Regions from separate parts of the Pseudarthrobacter sp. BRE9 genome, predicted to be linked through region 2. Evidence: riboswitches for the same ligand, from Rfam matches in the RefSeq annotation. Region 2 holds a riboswitch; each other region holds the start of a gene.
The links. A riboswitch is a leader RNA that binds a small molecule or an ion and turns the genes downstream of it on or off. The one in region 2 is predicted to bind cyclic di-AMP.

Region 1 (2,192 bases), on a different contig from region 2:
GTTAACCCAAACCGCGGGCCGCATCATGGTGATGCGGCCCGCGGAGGGCGCTGGGAACAGGGTCCAGGGAGTGTTGTTGCCTAGTACCAGTTGTGTGCCAGGTGGAAGTTCAGGGCACCGCATGGCGACTGGTAGCTCTTCTTGATGTAGTCCAGGCCCCAGTTGATCTGGGTGCGGTAGTTGGTCAGGTAGTCCGCGCCGGCGCTGGCCATCTTTTCAGCAGGCAGGGACTGGACGATGCCGTACGCCCCGCTGCTGGCGTTGGTGGCCGTGGTGGTCCAGTCAGATTCCTTGGTCCATAGCGTCTGCAGGCACTGCATCTGGTCCGGTCCCCAGCCAAAGGCCCCCAGTTGGCTGGCCGCGTAGGCCTGGGCGCCGGCGGGATCGTTGACGGCGACAGCGGCTGCCGGAGCGGGCTCTGGAGCCGGGGCCGGTGCTGGTTTTGGAGCCGGGGCGGGCGCTTCGGGCGCGGGGGCTGCCGGTGCCGCGGCAGGTGCCGCCGCGGGGGCTGGTTCCGCTGCCTGGGGTGCCACGCTGATGGCAGCGGGAGCCGGGCTCGCTGCCGGGTTGGAACGGATTTCGCTCTTCTCGATGCTCATTTGAGCATCGGACGCTGCGGTGGACGCGGTGGATGACACCGGAGTCATGCTGCTTGCCTGTCCTGCCGCGCCTACCCCCACCAGCACCGCGCACGATGCTGCAAGGACGCCGACGCGTTGGCCCAAGGTGGTCTTCTTGGCCTGCTGCTTGGCCCGGTGTTTAGCCTTGGCCTGCAGCAGGCGTGCTTCTGCCGTGTTTTTGGACATGATTGATCGCCTCTCACACCTGCGGAGTTAGCTGTCGGGTTCGGATGAGGGCATCCGGCCACACGGAAAAGATCACGTACTGGCTTAACCCCAAGGGCGTTCAGTGCCCGGGACGGTGGGTCCCCCGCCTCTGCCGTAGCTCAATCGGAATCCGGGGAAGCGGCAGAGCTTGGCGTCAACCCGGGATATGCAGCCCGAACGGGGACTGCACCCAATCGACGGTACAGGAAGAACAAGTGAAAGTCACATTTAGGTAACGGAAGTCACGATATCAGCGCGTCGGATTGCGCTCCCGTGACCGAATAGTGGCCGGTGGAGGACCGTCTTTAGGGGCAGCCGGGCGGCCACCTTACCGCTGCGATCCACCCTCATCGTTGCGCAGGGAGTGGATCATGCTGCGCAGGATTTTATACGCGCCGGACCGTTCCTCCTGCGACATGCCGCCCAGCATTCTGACCTCGACGGATCGGACCGCAACGGTCGCCTCCTCGAGGCTCTGTCGACCGCGTGGCGTGAGCTGCGTGGGAAGAACTTTCCCAACGCGGGCCTCTGCCGGCCGGGTCACGTATCCGTCCCGTTCCAGGCCTTGCAGCAGCACGTTCATCGTCTGCCGTGTCACGAAGGCTCCCCGCGCGAGTTCAGAATTGGACAGGCCCGGGCGCTGTGCGAGCAATTCGAGGCAGGAGTAGTGCGTAACGGTCATGCCGAGTGGGCGGAGTACCGCCTCCATGGCAGCGCGGAGGGCGCTCGATGCCTCTTTCAGCAAGTAGCCCAATGAGGTTTCGAGGTCGACGCCTTCTTGACTCATGTCAGTATTCTGACATACGTTGGCGATGTCAGAAAACTGACACTACCGAAAGAAGCATCCCATGCCCGTGACAGGCCCTGACTTCATCTCACTCCAAGCTCGCGATCTCGACGCGTCGCAGGCGTTCTATGAGCACTACCTTGGCCTCGTCCGCTCACCAGCGGGCCCGCCTCACGCCGTCGTCTTCGAGACGACCCCGATCGCGTTCGCACTTCGAGACATCGTTCCCGGCACCGATCTCGCGTCCGTTGCCCAGCCCGGCATGGGGGCGGCGATCTGGCTCCACGCCACCGACGTCCAAGCCATCCACGACGCTCTCGTTGCCGACGGCTACCCGATCGTCTCGGCACTGATAAATGGCCCATTCGGTCGCACCTTCACCTTCGCAGACCCCGACGGCTATCACGTCACCCTCCACGACCGGACTTAAAGCGCCGAACGTCACCGTCCTGCTGGGCCCGCCAACGGGAGGTGGCCGCGCTTTGGTACTCCAAGCGCCCGTAAACCGAAGCTGATGGAGCGCGAACCGGCGTGGGTAGTGGCTGGCCCTGGAGTCGTACTTGGTCAGTTGGTACACC
Region 2 (2,192 bases):
CGCCGCGAAGACTAGGCTACGCGGACTGCCGAGTAGCCGCCGAGCCAGCTGATGGAGTGGACTTCGGTGCTGTAGCCGTTGACGCCGCCGCTCACAACCTGGCCGTCGCCGGCGTAAACGCCCACGTGGCCGGAGGTGATGATCAGGTCGCCGGGGGCGGGAGCGCCGACAACGCTTCCGTACTGGAAGAACTGGGTGGGGGCCAGATCGCCGACGGACTTGCCGACGGAGCGCAGGGCCTTCTCCACCATTGCGGTGCAGTCCTGGTTCACGCCGACCTGGCTGTAGGCGGAGGCCAGGATCGCAGCGCCGGTTCCCGTGCCGGTGGAGGCCACCGGGGTGGCGGAGGCGTAGGACATGTTCATGCCGGTGTTTGCCGGTGCGGTTGCGGCTGCCGGCTGGACCGGAGCTGCTGCGGCGGGGGCCGGAGCCGGTGCTGCGGTGTAGCCCGCGCCGGGGATCTGGATCTGGTCACCGGGGTAGATGACCGAAGAGAGTCCCAGTCCGTTGGCGGACAGGACGTCGTTGAGGCTGACGCCGTAGGCGGCCGCGATGGCCCCAATGGTGTCGCCGGAAACCACGGTGTGGACGGTTCCTGCTGCCGCGGCGGGGGCTGCTGCCGGGGCTGCAGGTGCCGAGTATGCCTGGACGCTGGTGTTCTCAGTGGTGTCCGGACCGGTGACACCTGCATGGGCCGGGGCTCCGACGCCGAATGCAATGCCGGACGCTGCAGCAACTGCGAGCGCCGGACGGCCCAGCGAGCGGGCCTGGGTCTTGGCGGTTACGGCGAGGCCCTCGAGCACAATGGAGCGGGCCGGAGTCGCGCGGTGACGGGCAGTAGTGGAAATTTTTGACACGGTTGATCGCCTCTCCCATGCCTGCGGGGTGAGCTGTCGGGTTCGGGTTGGAGATACCCGGCCGTTAGCGGACTCCGCGGGCGGAGCGCTAACGACTTAACCCCAAGGCCACAAGTGGCCGTGGAAACTTGGTTCCCCCGTCCCTGCCAACAGGAAAGCGATTGAATCCCATGATCAGCGGCAGGGCTCGGCATGCTGACGGGAATGTCCCGTCTGAGAGGGACACCAGAAGACCATAACCCGCGCTAACCCTGATTGTCACATTTGGATAACATACGAGGTTTCCCTCTCAATTCCGCAAACGTCTTGATGTACACCGGATTGCGGGAGCGACCTCGGCTGATGCCGATTCCTGGGAGTCTGGGTCAAAAACGGTAACAATCCGGCGACGGAGGCTTGCAATTGCCTTCCAATCACCACGTTGGATCCCGGGATTATACCCCTGTTCGTGACCAACCCAGGCATGCCCGCACATGCCCGTGTCCCTGAGCCGGTACGGGGTAACGCGCTAGGCTTTCCCCATGCCAGATTTCGAACGGTTCCGTACGCTGCTCGAAGAGGAGCGGGCGCGGCGGGGGGCGCTGCTGCCGGCGCTGCGGGCGGACATCGACGCCGCGAATTCGGCCCGCCAGGACTCCAACGTGGACGACGAACACGATCCGGAGGGCGCCACGATCGCCTTCGAACTCTCGCAGGCATCGGCGCTCCTGAAACAAAGCTCGGCCGGACTGGACCAGATTGAAGCGGCCCTGGCACGGCTGGCCGCGGGAACCTATGGAATCTGCGCCATCTGCGGGCAACCCATTGCTGAAGGCAGGCTGGAAGCGCGGCCATGGACCCCGTTTTGCATCCAACACGCTTCTTCGGGGCGCGGACGGTGACGGGCACGACGGACGTGGTGTCGGCTGCGGCGGATTTCGTTGACCGGACACTGCAGAATGAGGGTGCCTGGTACCGGGCGGACGACGTCGGAAGCCGGCTGGGCGGCGTGCTGGCCTCCTATGGGTCCTCTGTCGGGGCCGTCCGCGGAACCGTCCGCGACGCCCTGCGCAAGTTCAAGGACCTCGACCACGACGGAACCGTGATGCTGGCCTCCGCCCTCTGGGGACAGCCAAGGCCCGGCTCCCGCCCGGTTTTCGAGCGGCGGCTTGCCGCCGTGGTGCTGCTGCAGTCAAAGGTGCGGCTGCTGAACCATTCGGACCTGACCCGCCTGGAAGGCTTCCTCCGGTCAGCCCAGGCAGCGGACCTCACGGAGCCTCTGCTCTCCGATGTCCTGGTGCCGCTGCTGGCAGGTCTGGGGGAGCGCGAACGGCAGCGGGCCGGCGTTGTGCTGGA
Region 3 (2,192 bases), on a different contig from region 2:
TTGGACATGGCGTCCAAGGGGTTGCTGCGGACCGTTTGCGCACGGTGGCGCGCAGAATGATGGCGTGAAGACACGAAGGTAGCCTCTCCCAATGCCTGCGAGGTGAGCTGTCGGATTCGGATGGGAGTCACCCGGCCACACTGCTTCCTGGGAAGCTCGTGACTTAACCCCAAGGCCTTCTTGGATGAAGGCCAAAATTGGTTCCCCCGCCCCTGCCAGACGATGAAATGCGAACGGACCTTGAGCGGTGGCAGAGTTAGGCAATCCACTCAAGAGCGTCAACTTCGGAAAAGTTGACGCGAGTTAGACGGTACAGCAGTTTTGCTTCAATGTCACATTCAGGTCACGACCGGTCACGGCGATCTGAGAGTGAGCAATCATTCGGTTACAGCCAGCCCATGGGATCGACCACTTCGCCGTTGACCTGGACCTCGAAGTGCAGGTGGCAGCCGGTGGATGCGCCGGTGGTTCCACTCAATGCCACAACGTCCCCGCGGGAGACGGTCTGGCCCACCTTGACGCTGAAGGACGAGAGGTGGTTGTAGGTGGTCTCCAACCCGTTGCCGTGGTCGATGACCACCCGGTTTCCGCCGCCGAACTGGTGCCAGCCCGCGAACGTCACCGTACCTGTCGCGGCAGCCAGGACCGAGGTCCCGCACTGCGCCACGAAGTCCTGGCCCCGGTGGAAGTCACCGGAGCCTCCGGTAATGGGGCTGACCCGGTAACCGAAGGGCGAAGCGGTAGCGAGGGACGTGAGGGGTGCAGCCAGGGTGCCGGCCGAGGCGGCACGCGTGACAGAGCCGGCGGACTGGGCGCTCAGGAGCTGCTTCAGCTTCCCGTCCGGGTCAGCCTGGGTCACCACCGCGGAACGGCTGAAGTCGATCTGGGCTCCGATATCAGCGGAGATCTGCGGCTGGGGGCTCACCGCGGAGGCTGCCATGGGCGCGCTGCCAGAGGCATCCGTGGCCATAACGGCGCCCGTGGAGGGTACTGTGACCGTCAACACAAGGCCGGTGGCGGCAAGGGCGATACCGGCCTTTTGACCGACGCCGCTGGCGGCGGCAAACTCCGTCATCTGCCGGAATGGACCCCGGCGGCGGCGCGCGTCGCGATGCAGGTCGCGGGGGCGCTCCGCTGCGACAACTTCGGCAACCCGGGATGCCGAAGGGGGGCCGGCCGCGCGTCGGCGCCCCCGTGAGGTCTGCATGGTCAAGAAGGGTTCCTCTCTGGAAGAAGCCTGCGGAGTTAGCTGTCGGATTCGGGTCAGAGAGATCAAAGACCCGGTCCGCAACAGGCAAGCTTCCGCACAGGGGTATTCCCGGAAGAACCCTTCACTGGAGAGGCTTGCTACTGACGGACTTCACCCCAAGGCAGTCCCCCGCTGCCGCTTGTGGTTCCCCCGCCTCTGCCAGTAACGAACTCGTATGCCTGGCCCGCTGGCAGAGCTCGGCTCCGGGTCAGGTAACGCTTATGTATCAACGCTTGGTTCCACTATAGGGGCTTAAGTCCCTAGGTAACAATTCCGTTACCTTTGCGTAGATGCCCTTGTCTGGGGTATGGAAGGCCCGGATCAGCCCTGCTTGACGGCCACAAATACGTGCGCAGCCACCTCGGGCGGCAGCTCCAGCGCTCCTTCGATCCCCGGGACCCGGACGGAAATGTATTCACCCACGCGTTCCAGCGCCACTGCAGCACCGGGTCGGATCCCACCTTCGTCCAGCTGCGCCAGCAGTTCCGGCTCTACCTGGATGGGCTCCGCCAGGCGGCTGACGGTCACGGCGGAGGAGGGCCCGTAGTTCTTCATTGCTTCCACCAAACTGATGGCGCCGTCGGCAAAGCCGGGACCCGCCTGGCCGCCCAGCGCCGCAAGGCCGGGGATGGGGTTGCCGTACGGCGATTCGGTGGGATGGTCCAGCATCTCGTAGATGCGCCGCTCCACCCGCTCACTCATGACGTGTTCCCAGCGGCAGGCTTCGTCGTGGACGTAGGCCCAGTCCAGGCCGATGACATCGGCCAGCAGGCGTTCGGCCAGCCGGTGCTTGCGCATGACCTCCGTGGCGCGCTGGCGCCCCGTGTCCGTGAGTTCCAGGTGCCGGTCACCGGAGACGACGACAAGTCCGTCCCGCTCCATCCGGCCAATGGTCTGGGAGACGGTGGGCCCGGAGTGGCGCAGACGCTCGGCGATACGGGCC

Region 1: another riboswitch for cyclic di-AMP. It lies ahead of Q9R31_RS18230 (hypothetical protein); the one in region 2 lies ahead of Q9R31_RS07225 (LysM peptidoglycan-binding domain-containing protein).
Region 3: another riboswitch for cyclic di-AMP. It lies ahead of Q9R31_RS16195 (peptidoglycan DD-metalloendopeptidase family protein); the one in region 2 lies ahead of Q9R31_RS07225 (LysM peptidoglycan-binding domain-containing protein).

Annotation. Positions count from the first base shown of each region.
Region 1 covers NZ_JAUZUY010000012.1:11,835-14,026, forward strand. The annotation lists gene Q9R31_RS18230 (hypothetical protein) at 81-806, opposite strand; cyclic di-AMP (ydaO/yuaA leader) riboswitch at 812-973, opposite strand; gene Q9R31_RS18235 (MarR family transcriptional regulator) at 1,156-1,614, opposite strand; gene Q9R31_RS18240 (VOC family protein) at 1,676-2,044, shown strand; partial or broken gene Q9R31_RS20195 (ArnT family glycosyltransferase) at 2,174-2,192, opposite strand, start outside.
Region 2 covers NZ_JAUZUY010000002.1:505,712-507,903, reverse strand. The annotation lists gene Q9R31_RS07225 (LysM peptidoglycan-binding domain-containing protein) at 12-857, opposite strand; cyclic di-AMP (ydaO/yuaA leader) riboswitch at 861-1,027, opposite strand; gene Q9R31_RS07220 (TraR/DksA C4-type zinc finger protein) at 1,379-1,738, shown strand; gene Q9R31_RS07215 (DNA alkylation repair protein) at 1,702-2,192, shown strand, end outside.
Region 3 covers NZ_JAUZUY010000009.1:149,070-151,261, forward strand. The annotation lists gene Q9R31_RS16190 (NlpC/P60 family protein) at 1-8, opposite strand, end outside; cyclic di-AMP (ydaO/yuaA leader) riboswitch at 79-273, opposite strand; gene Q9R31_RS16195 (peptidoglycan DD-metalloendopeptidase family protein) at 386-1,207, opposite strand; cyclic di-AMP (ydaO/yuaA leader) riboswitch at 1,218-1,462, opposite strand; gene Q9R31_RS16200 (metal-dependent transcriptional regulator) at 1,571-2,192, opposite strand, start outside.